Regions from separate parts of the Clostridium neonatale genome, predicted to be linked through region 3. Evidence: riboswitches for the same ligand, from Rfam matches in the RefSeq annotation. Region 3 holds a riboswitch; each other region holds the start of a gene.
The links. Region 3 has a riboswitch for S-adenosylmethionine ahead of CNEONATNEC86_RS08110 (vitamin B12 dependent-methionine synthase activation domain-containing protein). Riboswitches for the same ligand answer to the same signal wherever they lie in the genome.

Region 1: another riboswitch for S-adenosylmethionine. It lies ahead of metK (methionine adenosyltransferase); the one in region 3 lies ahead of CNEONATNEC86_RS08110 (vitamin B12 dependent-methionine synthase activation domain-containing protein).
Region 2: another riboswitch for S-adenosylmethionine. It lies ahead of CNEONATNEC86_RS04585 (methionine ABC transporter ATP-binding protein); the one in region 3 lies ahead of CNEONATNEC86_RS08110 (vitamin B12 dependent-methionine synthase activation domain-containing protein).

The regions. Positions count from the first base shown of each region.
Region 1 covers NZ_UICR01000001.1:576,256-580,475, forward strand. The annotation lists gene mreB (rod shape-determining protein MreB) at 1-84, shown strand, start outside; gene yyaC (spore protease YyaC) at 168-716, opposite strand; gene CNEONATNEC86_RS02770 (hypothetical protein) at 818-1,228, shown strand; tRNA gene CNEONATNEC86_RS02775 (tRNA-Tyr) at 1,374-1,458, shown strand; tRNA gene CNEONATNEC86_RS02780 (tRNA-Val) at 1,465-1,540, shown strand; tRNA gene CNEONATNEC86_RS02785 (tRNA-Thr) at 1,559-1,633, shown strand; tRNA gene CNEONATNEC86_RS02790 (tRNA-Tyr) at 1,639-1,723, shown strand; tRNA gene CNEONATNEC86_RS02795 (tRNA-Thr) at 1,767-1,841, shown strand; tRNA gene CNEONATNEC86_RS02800 (tRNA-Tyr) at 1,847-1,931, shown strand; SAM riboswitch class I at 2,118-2,219, shown strand; gene metK (methionine adenosyltransferase) at 2,384-3,559, shown strand; gene recD2 (SF1B family DNA helicase RecD2) at 3,826-4,220, shown strand, end outside.
Region 2 covers NZ_UICR01000001.1:1,000,341-1,004,560, reverse strand. The annotation lists gene CNEONATNEC86_RS04595 (MetQ/NlpA family ABC transporter substrate-binding protein) at 1-181, opposite strand, end outside; gene CNEONATNEC86_RS04590 (methionine ABC transporter permease) at 278-916, opposite strand; gene CNEONATNEC86_RS04585 (methionine ABC transporter ATP-binding protein) at 916-1,881, opposite strand; SAM riboswitch class I at 1,980-2,103, opposite strand; gene smpB (SsrA-binding protein SmpB) at 2,400-2,867, opposite strand; gene rnr (ribonuclease R) at 3,080-4,220, opposite strand, start outside.
Region 3 covers NZ_UICR01000001.1:1,770,137-1,774,356, forward strand. The annotation lists gene CNEONATNEC86_RS08100 (5'-nucleotidase C-terminal domain-containing protein) at 1-791, shown strand, start outside; gene CNEONATNEC86_RS08105 (MraY family glycosyltransferase) at 1,037-1,987, shown strand; SAM riboswitch class I at 2,076-2,184, shown strand; gene CNEONATNEC86_RS08110 (vitamin B12 dependent-methionine synthase activation domain-containing protein) at 2,340-3,023, shown strand; gene CNEONATNEC86_RS08115 (homocysteine S-methyltransferase family protein) at 3,013-4,220, shown strand, end outside.

The sequences.
Region 1 (4,220 bases), 1.2 Mb from region 3:
GTTAATGGATCAGGAGAAGTATTAGGGTATTTAGATAGATTAGATAGAGAAGTAAATTCACAACAAATAGTTCTTATAGAATAAAACATCGAGAGATTTTCTTTTTATTGAAAATCTCTCGATGCTTTTTATAAAATTAAAAAAGTAATTAAAGCTTAGGTATTAATTCAAATGTCTAGCGAAAGCTTAGGAAATAAATCATTATTTAAATTATAAGCATTAATTAATGATCTAGATATAATCTTTGCCATATCCATAATAAAAGATAATCGGATGCTTCTAGAAAAGAATAAATCAGAATTTTCGCTAGAATCTACAATACCTATTACAGAAGCCATACCTACTTCGGGAAGCTCTTTTCCTACTCCTTTTCCAGGATGAATAGCATAGTCTCTAATGCGAATTTCACCTATATCATCTTGATTTCCAAGACATGCATCTATACCTATGATATTAGCAGTTGGATGAAGTTCTTTTATTTTATTTAAACGTTCATCTATATTTAGTGCGTGGATTGGTTCTGATAATGTCCCGTATACTGGCAATGGAAAGAAATTTTCAGTTAATATTGAACCAACTAATGGACCAAGGCAATCACCTATGCATTTATCAGTGCCAATACAAACAATTATTGTATTAGAATTAATGTATTTTTCTAATTCATGAGATAGCTTGTATGAAAAGCTTTTGGAACTATGGTTATTATCTAAATTCATTAAAGGCATCCCTCCTTATAGAATATGTATATTTAGGAAAATGAAAAAATAGTATATAAAAATAAATAAATGGCAATAAATACTAATGTAAGGAGGAGAAAATGAAAAAAATTATTATATTTATAATATTTACACTTACTTTAATAATGAACATGTCTATAGCATTATTTTGGAATCCAGATATAGATAATAAAAAAGATGATCCAATGCAAAGCACTGAAGTATTTAGTGATACAAGATCTTTGTGCAAAGTTGATGATGTAATTCTGTTAGAAGAACTAGATAATAGTCAATCAAAGGAACTTGATAGTATACTTTCACCATTATCAACATTTGAAATAGAGTTAGTAAAAGAAGAGCTTAATACATGTAGTGAAGATGAAATCATAAAAGCGTTCAGAAAATTAAAAAGGAGATTGCCTGAAAGCGAATATAAAAAAATAGAAGAAATATTAAGTCCGCTTATAGATATTGAAGAACTTAATTCTATACTAAAAAATAAATATGTTTAGTGTATTAAAATGAAGAAATAAAGAGTAAATAGAATATATAGCGATATAATTTATCTAAATAAGCATATATGAGAGTTGAAATATAAGTACTTTGAATATATACTAACTATTGTTGATGTGAACAAAAACACCAACAAAACTTAATGGAGGAATTCCCGAGTGGCCAAAGGGGGCAGACTGTAAATCTGTTGCGTCTCGCTTCGATGGTTCGAATCCATCTTCCTCCACCATTAGATGGGCGCATAGCTCAGCTGGGAGAGCACCTGCCTTACAAGCAGGGGGTCACAGGTTCGAGCCCTGTTGTGCCCACCATCTAAAAAATATAAATATGCTGGCATGGCTCAACGGTAGAGCAGCTGACTTGTAATCAGCAGGTTGTAGGTTCGATTCCTATTGCCAGCTCCAATTGTGGAGGAATTCCCGAGTGGCCAAAGGGGGCAGACTGTAAATCTGTTGCGTCTCGCTTCGATGGTTCGAATCCATCTTCCTCCACCATTTAAACCAAATATTTATATTATAACAATTAAATAAGAAATATGCTGGCATGGCTCAACGGTAGAGCAGCTGACTTGTAATCAGCAGGTTGTAGGTTCGATTCCTATTGCCAGCTCCAATTAAGGAGGAATTCCCGAGTGGCCAAAGGGGGCAGACTGTAAATCTGTTGCGTCTCGCTTCGATGGTTCGAATCCATCTTCCTCCACCAAAACTCAGAATTATTATTCTGAGTTTTTTATTTTATCTTGAAATAAAAGTTGAAAAGTAAATAGTTGTATCAATTTATGCATGAATAGAATATATTATAGATTATATGATATATTATGTTTATTGTATAATATTGACCATAAAAATATTATGTGGTAGAATAAATTACGAAAATAAAATATTGTTACTCTTATCAAGAGAGGTGGAGGGATAGGGCCCAGTGAAACCCGGCAACCTGTTTAATTACAAGGTGCCAATTCCTGTAGAAAGATTTTCTACAAGATAAGAAAGTATTGTGTAATCGCGCTCTTCTTATCGAAGAGTTTTTTTATTGCATATAAAAGGTATTTCTTTTAAGACAGTATAAAAAATATTAAGAAGTGTGAGATTTTTCACTTTTACTCGAATTATTTCATGATTAAAGATAAGGAGTACAAGCGGAAGGAGAAAAATATGAGAAGATTATTTACATCAGAATCAGTTACAGAAGGTCATCCAGATAAAATGTGTGATCAAATTTCAGATGGCGTATTAGACGCAATTTTAGCACAAGATCCAAATGCTAGAGTAGCATGTGAAACATGTACAACAACAGGAATGGTTATGGTAATGGGAGAGATATCAACAAATTGTTATGTTGATATTCCTAAAGTAGTTAGAGAAACTGTTAGAGAAATTGGATATGATAGAGCTAAATACGGATTTGATTGCGATACTTGTTCTGTTATGACAACAATAGATGAACAATCAGCAGATATTGCTATGGGTGTTGATGAAGCTTTAGAATCAAGAAAAGGTGAGAAAGATGAGGTTGAAGCAGTAGGTGCTGGAGACCAAGGAATGATGTTTGGTTTTGCTACAAATGAAACTGATGCATATATGCCGTTACCAATTCATATGGCTCATAGATTATCAAGAAGACTTACTGAAGTAAGGAAAGATGGTACATTAGGCTATTTAAGGCCTGATGGTAAGACACAAGTAACAGTTGAATATGAAGATGAAAAACCAAAGAGAATAGATACAATAGTAATATCTACTCAACATGATGAGCATGTTACATTAGAACAAATAGAAAAGGATCTTAAAGAACATGTTATTAAAGCAGTAGTACCACAAGAATTATTAGATGATAAAACAAGATATTTTATAAATCCAACTGGAAGATTTGTTGTTGGTGGACCACAAGGTGACTCTGGATTAACTGGAAGAAAGATTATAGTAGATACTTATGGTGGATATGGTAGACATGGTGGTGGAGCATTCTCAGGAAAAGATCCAACAAAAGTTGATAGATCTGCTGCTTATGCTGCAAGATGGGTTGCGAAAAACTTAGTGGCTGCTGGATTAGCTGATAAGCTTGAAATACAATTAGCTTACGCTATTGGAGTTGCTAAACCAGTATCAATAACTGTTGATACTTTTGGAACAGGAAAACTATCAGATGATAAAATAGTTGAAATAGTTGAAAAGGTATTTGATTTAAGACCAGGAGCTATAATAAGAGATCTTGATTTAAGAAGACCTATATATAAGCAAACAGCTGCTTATGGCCACTTTGGCAGAACAGATCTTAATCTGCCATGGGAACAATTAAATAAGGTAGAAGAAATCAAAAAATATATTTAGTATTTATAGAAGCAGGAAGTTTTAATTAATTTCCTGCTTTTTTAAAATTTAAAATATGTGACAATCGTTTATAAACATTGACTTAAATTAGAAATATATATTTTGAGAATATGGATATAAAAGAATATAGGATGATATATTCCTGTACTTATATAATAGAAGAGAAGTATTCAATAAATAGTATAAAATTATAAATTAAACTTATGATATAATTAAAATAATATAAAGAGAAGTATAAGTTTAAATCATAGTTTGGAGAGATAGTAGTGGAAGTTCTTAATGGTTTTGTTGAAAATATTGTTTTTAAAAGTGAAGAAACAGGATATGTTGTATGCAGGATTAGAGCTGATAAAAATTTAGTTAGCGCTGTTGGTACAGTACCTTTTATAAAGGAAGGTCAAAATGTAAAGTTAACTGGATACTGGACAGTGCATAAACAATTTGGTAATCAATTTAATATTCAAGACTACGAAGAAATTCTTCCAAACTCAATTGATGGGATTGAAAAATATTTAAGCGCAGGTGTGATTCATGGAATAGGTCCTATAACTGCTAAGAAGATAATAGAAAAGTTTGGAGAAGAAACTTTAGATATAATGGAAAACCATATAGAGAGACTCATGGAGATAGAGGGAATTGGAGAAAAGAAATTTCAAATAAT
Region 2 (4,220 bases), 770 kb from region 3:
TGCCTTTATGTGGTTCTGGTGTTACACCAATTTTTATAACTTTATCATCTCCACTGTTTGATGCTTCTGTTTTAGCTCCATCACTCTTTGTTCCTTCATTTGAAGCTGTCCCCCCACAACCTATTAAGCTTAATGCAAGTACTCCTGCTAATATTGATGATATAATTATTCTTTTTTTCATATTTGATACCCCCATTTAATCAATTCATATTTTACAATGCACAATTCACAAATCAAGTAAAAATTTAAGTTAAAAGCACATTGTACTAATTTAATTTTATTTTGATAATTTATTGTAGAAATAGTTTCCTAAAAATTGTAGTAATTGAACTACTATAATAAGTATTATACAAGTTACTACCATTACATCTGTCTGGAATCTTTGGTATCCATATCTTATTGCTACATCACCAAGTCCTCCTCCACCAATAGCCCCTGCCATAGCTGAATAACCAACTATGCTTATTATTGTTAATGTTATTCCTGACATTATTGATGGTATAGCCTCTTTTAGCATAACTTTAAATATTATTTGGAAATTTGAAGCTCCAAATGCTTTAGCAGCCTCAATAACGCCTTTATCCACTTCTCTTAATGAAGATTCAATAACTCTTGCAACAAAAGGTGCTGCTGCTATTGTAAGTGGAACTATCGCTGCTGTTGTACCAATTGATTTACCTACAATAAATCTTGTTAGTGGTACTATTATTACCATTAATATAACAAACGGAAAACTCCTTAATGTATTTACTATAAAATCTAAAATATTATATATTATTTTATTAGGTTTTAATCCATCATTTGCTGTGACTGTTAGAAGAATTGCTGGTATAAATCCTAATATTACTGCAAAAATTGTTGATGTAAAAACCATGATTAGTGTTTCTTTTAATGCATCTAATACTATCTCACCCATTAATTAAGCACCTCCAATAAGATTTCTTTACCTTCAAGATACTTAATAACAGCATCCTTGTCTTCTTCTTTTATATTTATTACAAGCCCACCTAATACATTTTGTCTGAATTTTTCAAGTTTACCCCAAACTATTGAAAAATCTATATTTAATTCTCTAGCCATCCTAGTTATAAGGGCATTTTCTGAAGAATCACTTGGGAAAAATATTTTAATATTTACTCCATCTTCAGGTAATACCTCATCATCTTCTTCACCTAAGAATTTTTTAAGTGATTTTCCTGGTTGTAAAAATACGTCCTCAACTTTACCTTCTGCTCTAATTTCGCCACCATCTATTAAAGCTACTTTTTCACATATTTCTTTTATTACTTCCATTTGGTGTGTAACCACTACTATGGTTATTCCAAGTTCTTTATTTATTTTCAAAAGTAATGCCAAAATATCTTTTGTTGTTTTTGGATCTAAAGCTGATGTTGCTTCATCACAAAGTAATACCTTAGGTTCTAGTGCTAGTGCTCTTGCTATTGCTACTCTTTGTTTTTGTCCACCACTTAATTCTGATGGTTTATTTTTAACTTTTTCTTCTAGTCCAACTAATTTAAGAAGCTCTAAAACTCTAGTCTTTATTTCTTCCTTACTGTATCCCCAAACTTCAAGAGGAAGAGCTACATTATCAAAAACGTTCTTTCTTTGCATTAGATTAAAGTTTTGAAAAATCATTCCTAAATCTTTTCTAAATTTTCTAAGTTCATAGCTGCTTAATGTAGAAACTTCTTGTCCCATTACATTTACTGTTCCTTCATTATATCCTTCAAGACCATTTATACATCTTAATAGTGTTGATTTACCTGCACCACTATGCCCAATTATTCCGTAAATTTCCCCCTGCTTTATGCTTATTGAAATATCTTTTAAGACTTTAGTTTCCCCAAAACTTTTAACAACATTTTTTATTTCTATCAAAGCACTTTTCCTCCTTGAAGCTGTTTTTGAATTATCGCGATAAAAACAAAAGCGCTAGAGAATAAACCTCTAGCGCATAAAACACTCATTAATTTACTCTCTCATCTACCAGTTTTAAATATAAAAACTGCAGGAATTAGCACCGTATATAATTGGAAAATGAGCCAATCTATCGGTTGCTGGGCTTCATCGGGCCAGTCCCTCCGCCACTCTTGATAAGACTATATATTTAATTTAGCTTCTGTCTGTTATTATAAATATATTTTTTTCATCTGTCAAACAACACCTGAAATATTACTTATCACCTTTTAAAACTTTTTCAATATATATAGTTTTAAATTATCCATTTATCACAATATATTGCTATTTATTGACTACTCTCATAAATTTCTACAATATATTTATTAAATTAATAATTCAATTCGCAAAACTTTTAATTTTTAAGTAATTGTTTACTAAATAAAAATGAATATAAATGCTTCTAAAAAGCCTATATTCATTTACATAATTATAATTTATTATCTATACTTTTCTTTAATAGCTCTGTCAATATCTCTCTTATGAGCCTTTTCCAGCATAGCATCCCTTTTATCGTAATTTTTCTTACCTTTACATATACCTAGTGCAACTTTAACTCTTCCTTGTTTCAAATATAATGATAATGCAATTAATGTATATCCATCCCTAGATACAAGCTCATCAAGTCTTCTAATTTCTTGTTTATGAAGTAATAATTTTCTTTCTCTAAGTGGATCAACATTAAATATATTTCCTTGTTCATATGGAGATACGTGCATATTTTTTATGAATACCTCTCCATTGTATATATCAGCATAGGAATCTTTGAGATTCGCTCTTCCATTTCTTATAGATTTTACTTCTGTTCCTACTAACTCTAATCCTGCTTCTATTGTTTCTTCAACAAAATAATCATGTCTTGCTTTTCTATTTTCAGCTAATGTATTTGAATTTTTCTTTCTTACCATTTTTATCACCTTCTACTTCGGTTAAAATTTCCCTAAATAAAATTATATTATAGCTAGAAATTTTAATCAATTAAATCTTTATAGCTATAATGTCTATTAAATATTCGATTATTTTTCTATTGTCAAATCTTCTTATAACATTTAATTATGCCAGCATCCATTATTTATTATATTGAAGTGGCTGGCATATTAAGGTATTTATATTATATTATTTATTCTTCTATGTTTTCTTGCTCATGCATTATTTCATTTTCTTCATCATCTAAAGTTTTACCTTCTTCTTGGGTAATCTTAAAGAAAATTTCTCTATTATCTATATCTACATGATCACATTGAACTTTTACTTTATCACCAAGCTTATATATTTTTCTAGTTCTTTCACCAATTAAAGATAATTGACTCTCATTATAAACGTAATAATCGTCGTCTAAATCTGTAATATGAACTAATCCTTCTATTGTATTTGGAAGTTCAACAAATACACCAAATGATGTAACCGAAGATATAACTCCTTCAAATTCTTCACCAATTCGATCTTGCATATACTCAGCCTTCTTTAAATCATCAACTTCTCTTTCTGCATCTTGTGCTTTTCTTTCCATTTCTGATGATTGTTTTGATGCCTGACCTACAATATTTTTAAGTTTATTTACTCTCTTTTCATCAATTTCACCATGAAGATGCTCTTTTATGATTCTATGAATTTGTAAATCAGGATATCTTCTTATTGGAGAAGTAAAATGACAATAATATTTAGCAGCCAAGCCAAAATGTCCTGTACATTCAGGTGCATATCTAGCCTGCATCATTGAACGTAATAATAATGTACTTACTACGGTTTCCTCATTTTTACCCTTTACTTTCTCTAATATTTCTTGGAACATCTTTGGATGAATATCCTCTTTCCAATGAATTGTATAGCCTAAATTATAAATAAATTCTTTAAATTTAGCCAATTTCTCTTCATCTGGATTTTCATGAATTCTATATACAAAAGGCATATGTGTCCAAAACATATGCTCAGCTACAGTTTCATTAGCTGCAAGCATAAATTCTTCTATCATTCTATTTGCAATTGCCCTTTCGTAAGGCTTTATTTCTATTGGCTTTCCAAGCTCATTTAAAACAATCTTAGCTTCTGCTATTTCAAAGTCAATAGCTCCTCTTTTTTCTCTTTTTGTTCTTAAGATAGTGCAAAGTTCTTCCATAAGTTTAAAGTCATCATATAAATAATCATATCTCTTTATCAATTCTTCATCATGATCTCTTAACATTTTAGTTACATCTGTATATGTCATTCTTTCATTTGTCTTAATTACAGATTCAACAATCTCATGATCTACAACCTTACCT
Region 3 (4,220 bases):
ATGGTGAAAGAGAAAATGTTAGAAGAAAAGAAACTAATCTTGGAAATTTATCAGCGGATGCAATAAGAGCAGAAACTAAATCAGATATAGCATTTGTAAATGGAGGTAATATAAGAACGTCTATACCAGCAGGTCGTGTTACAAAAGGTAAAATAGCAGAATTATTTCCATTTGGAAATACAATTCAGGTTATAAAACTAAATGGAAGAGATGTAAAGAAAGCGTTAGAAGTATCTGTAAGTGGATACCCAGAAACACAAGGAGGTTTCTTACAAGTAAGTGGAATAACATTTGTCTTTGATCAATCTAAACCTGTTGGCAGCAGAGTATATGATGTGAAGGTAAATAATAACTTAATTGATGGCACTAAAGAATACACAGTAGCCATAAATGATTTCTTATCAGAAGGTGGAGATGGCTATGGCGTATTTAAAACTAAGGTAGTGGCTGAATTTGGAACATATGAAGAAATATTTGCAAACTATTTAAACAATAATGGAACAAAAGGCTGTGAAGTTAGTGGAAGAATACAGGTTAAAGGAAACTCTATAGCTTCAAATGAAAGCTTAAAAAATAGAGAAAATGAACAATATGAAGTTGTGAAAACTGAAAGTAATGTTAAAGTTATCGCTACTACTTCAAAGGAAATTGTATATGTAGTGAAATCTGGTGATAATCTAACTAAAATAGCAAGTGAAAATAATAAGACATGGCAAGAAATTGCAAAATATAATAATTTGAAGAATCCTAATTTAATTTATTCAGGAGAAAAAATTAAATTACTAACATGATATATGGTTAAATAGTATAAATAAGTTGATGAACAGAGAGTGTTTAAAAATAATATTTTAATTTTTGAATACTCATCTTGTTTTTTATAATATAATTTACCATGTAAAAGGATAAAGCTTAATAATTTTGTAATTGATAATAAGTCCCTTTAATAGTATAATCTAATAGGTAATTAAAATGGATATATAATAAGTATTTATATATAATAAGTATTTATATATAATTTTACTAAGGAGTAGATACAATGAATTACATAATAGCAATGGTGGTTGCATTTATAGTGTCATTTGCCATAATGCCACTTCTTATGAAATTATCTGAAAAGATTGGATTTACAGATAAACCTAATAAGAGAAAAAAACATAAATCACCAACTCCTTTATGTGGAGGAATAGCACTATACATAGGATTCTTTGTTTCATATTTATTATTTGTAGGAGATGAAGCAAAGCAGCAAATAATGATATTTATTGGTGCTACATTTATAGTATTAATAGGACTTGTTGATGATTATTATAAGACTAAGGGAAAAGAGTTTCCTATTTTGCCAAGATTAATAATTCAGCTTTTATCAGCTATTCTTGTGTTTAAAGCTGGTATAATTTTTAAAGGCTTTACAAATCCATTTACATCAGAATTCATACTATTAAATCCGACGTTACAGTTTATATTAACAATAACATGGATTTTTGGAGTAACTACTGTTATAAACTGGTCTGATGGTATGGATGGATTAGCTGGTGGTATATCTTTAATATCATCTATTACATTTTTTGTGGCAGCAATAATATTAGGGCGGAATGTTTCGGCTCTAATTTCTATTGGATTAGTTGGAAGTATTGCAGGATTTTTATATTATAATAAATATCCGGCAAAAGTATTTATGGGAGATTCCGGAGCTAATCTTTTAGGATTTTTATTAAGTATAACTGCATTAGATGGAGCTTTTAAATCTGCTACGGTAATGAGTCTTTTTATCCCAATATTTGCACTTGCAGTACCTATATTTGATAATTTATTTGTTATTTTTAAAAGATTTTCAGAAGGTAAACCTGTATATCAAGCAGATAGAAGTCAAATACATTTTAGACTAGAAGCGAAAGGTTTTACTCCTAAGCAGGTTGTTAAGTATATAATGATAGTAAGTATACTTTGTAGCTCAATTTCTATTTTTTTGTTATTATTTAAACAATAAACTTGTTATACAATATACTGGTAAAATGTTTAAATACTAACTTTACAAATTTAAGCAGATAGTATATAATTATTAAAAAATGAATATTAACTTATCAAGAGAGGTGGAGGGACTGGCCCAATGAAACCCAGCAACCAATATGGTTCATATACTATATGTGGTGCTAAATCCTGCAGTATTAAACTGATAGATAAGGTATTTTAATAGAAAGTTAAGTCTAGAGGAATGCCTTTAGACTTTTTTTTATATAATTATGGAATAGTATTAGGAGGAATTTGAAATGAGTAGTAAAAGCGTAGAAAGTTTTTATTAATTATTATAAAATAAAATTTAAATGTTTATGGGGAATAATATGAATGAATTTAATATTAGTATAAATAAAGAAGAAGTATTAAGATATCTCGGGTATAAAGACCAAATTATAGATGAAAAGATAATGAATACTATCGATGAATGCATAAAGGAAGTTAAAGAAATAATAACTCCAAGAGTAATATATGAATACAAAGATATTAAAATTATAGACGAAGGTGTAGAAATATTAGGTACTAATCTACAATTAACAGGAAAAGATATAAAAAATCATCTTTTTAATTCAAACAAATGTGTACTTATGGCAGTAACAATTGGAAATGATATTGAAAGAAAGACTAGATTATATGAGAAAACTAATTTAACTAAAGCTTTAATACTAGATTCTTGTGCTACAACAGCAGTTGAAGAAGTGTGCGACATAGTTGAAGAGGAAGTAAGAAAAAAAGCAGAAAATGATAATATGGATATAACTTTTAGATATAGTCCTGGATATGGTGATTTACCATTAGATGTGCAAAATAGTTTTTTAAGAACATTGGATGCTCAAAAAAGAATAGGACTTATAGCATCAGAAAACAACCTATTGTTTCCAAGAAAATCTGTAACAGCGATAATTGGCATTATTGAAAAAGGAGTTAGTAAGAAAAAAAAGAGCTGCAAAGAATGTAGTAATTATGAAAACTGTAGTTTTAGAAGAGAGGGCGAAAGTTGTGGGGCTTAAAGAATTTATAAAAAATAATATTTTAATATTTGATGGGGCTATGGGAACAATGCTTCAAAAAAAGGGATTAAAGTTAGGTGAGAATCCTGAACTTTTAAATATAACATCACCATCTATAATAGAAGATATACATAGAGAATATATAGAAAATGGTGCAAATGTAATAACTACTAATACATTTGGTGCAAATGAACTAAAACTTAAACTTTGTAATATGGAAGTAGAAGAAGCAGTAAGTGCAGCAGTTAATATTGCAAAAAAAGCTAAAGGGAATAGTGCTGCCTATATAGCTTTAGATATAGGACCAATAGGAGAATTATTGGAGCCTATGGGAACATTAAGCTTTGATAGAGCCTATGAAATATTCAAAAGGCAAATAGTTGAGGGGGTAAAATGTGGAGTAGATATAATACTTTTAGAAACTATGACAGACCTTTATGAGCTTAAAGCAGCTATACTTGCTGCAAAGGAAAATAGTGATTTACCTATATTTGCAACTATGACTTTTGAGGAAAATGGAAGAACATTTACAGGATGTTCACCCGAATCAATGGTATTGGTACTTGAAGGATTAGGGGTAGATGCTCTTGGTGTAAACTGTTCACTTGGACCTAAGCAGCTTAAACCTGTTATTGAAGAAATATGTAGCTTATCTAATATTCCAGTAATGGTTCAGCCAAATGCAGGACTTCCTACATTATCAATAGGCAATGAAACTAAATATGATGTAACCAAGGAAGAGTTTGCTGAAACTTTATGTGGTTTTGTTGATAAAGGAGTAAGAATCATTGGAGGATGTTGTGGAACTACTCCAGAATATATAAGAGAATTATGTATTAGAACTAGAAATATAGAATTAAAAAATAAAGAAATAAACTATTATTCGGCAGTTTGTACACCATCAAAAGTAGTTCGTATAGATAGAATTAGAATTGTTGGGGAAAGAATAAATCCGACAGGAAAGAAGTTATTTAAACAAGCACTCATTAATGATGATTTAGATTATATTTTAAATACAGCTGTTGCACAGGTTGAAGGTGGTGCACATATTCTAGATGTTAATGTTGGATTACCAGAGATTGATGAGCCTAATATGATGCATAAGGTTGTGAAGGAAATACAAGGAATATTAGATATTCCTCTTCAAATAGATTCATCAGACGTAAATGCAATTGAAACTGGACTTAGATATTATAA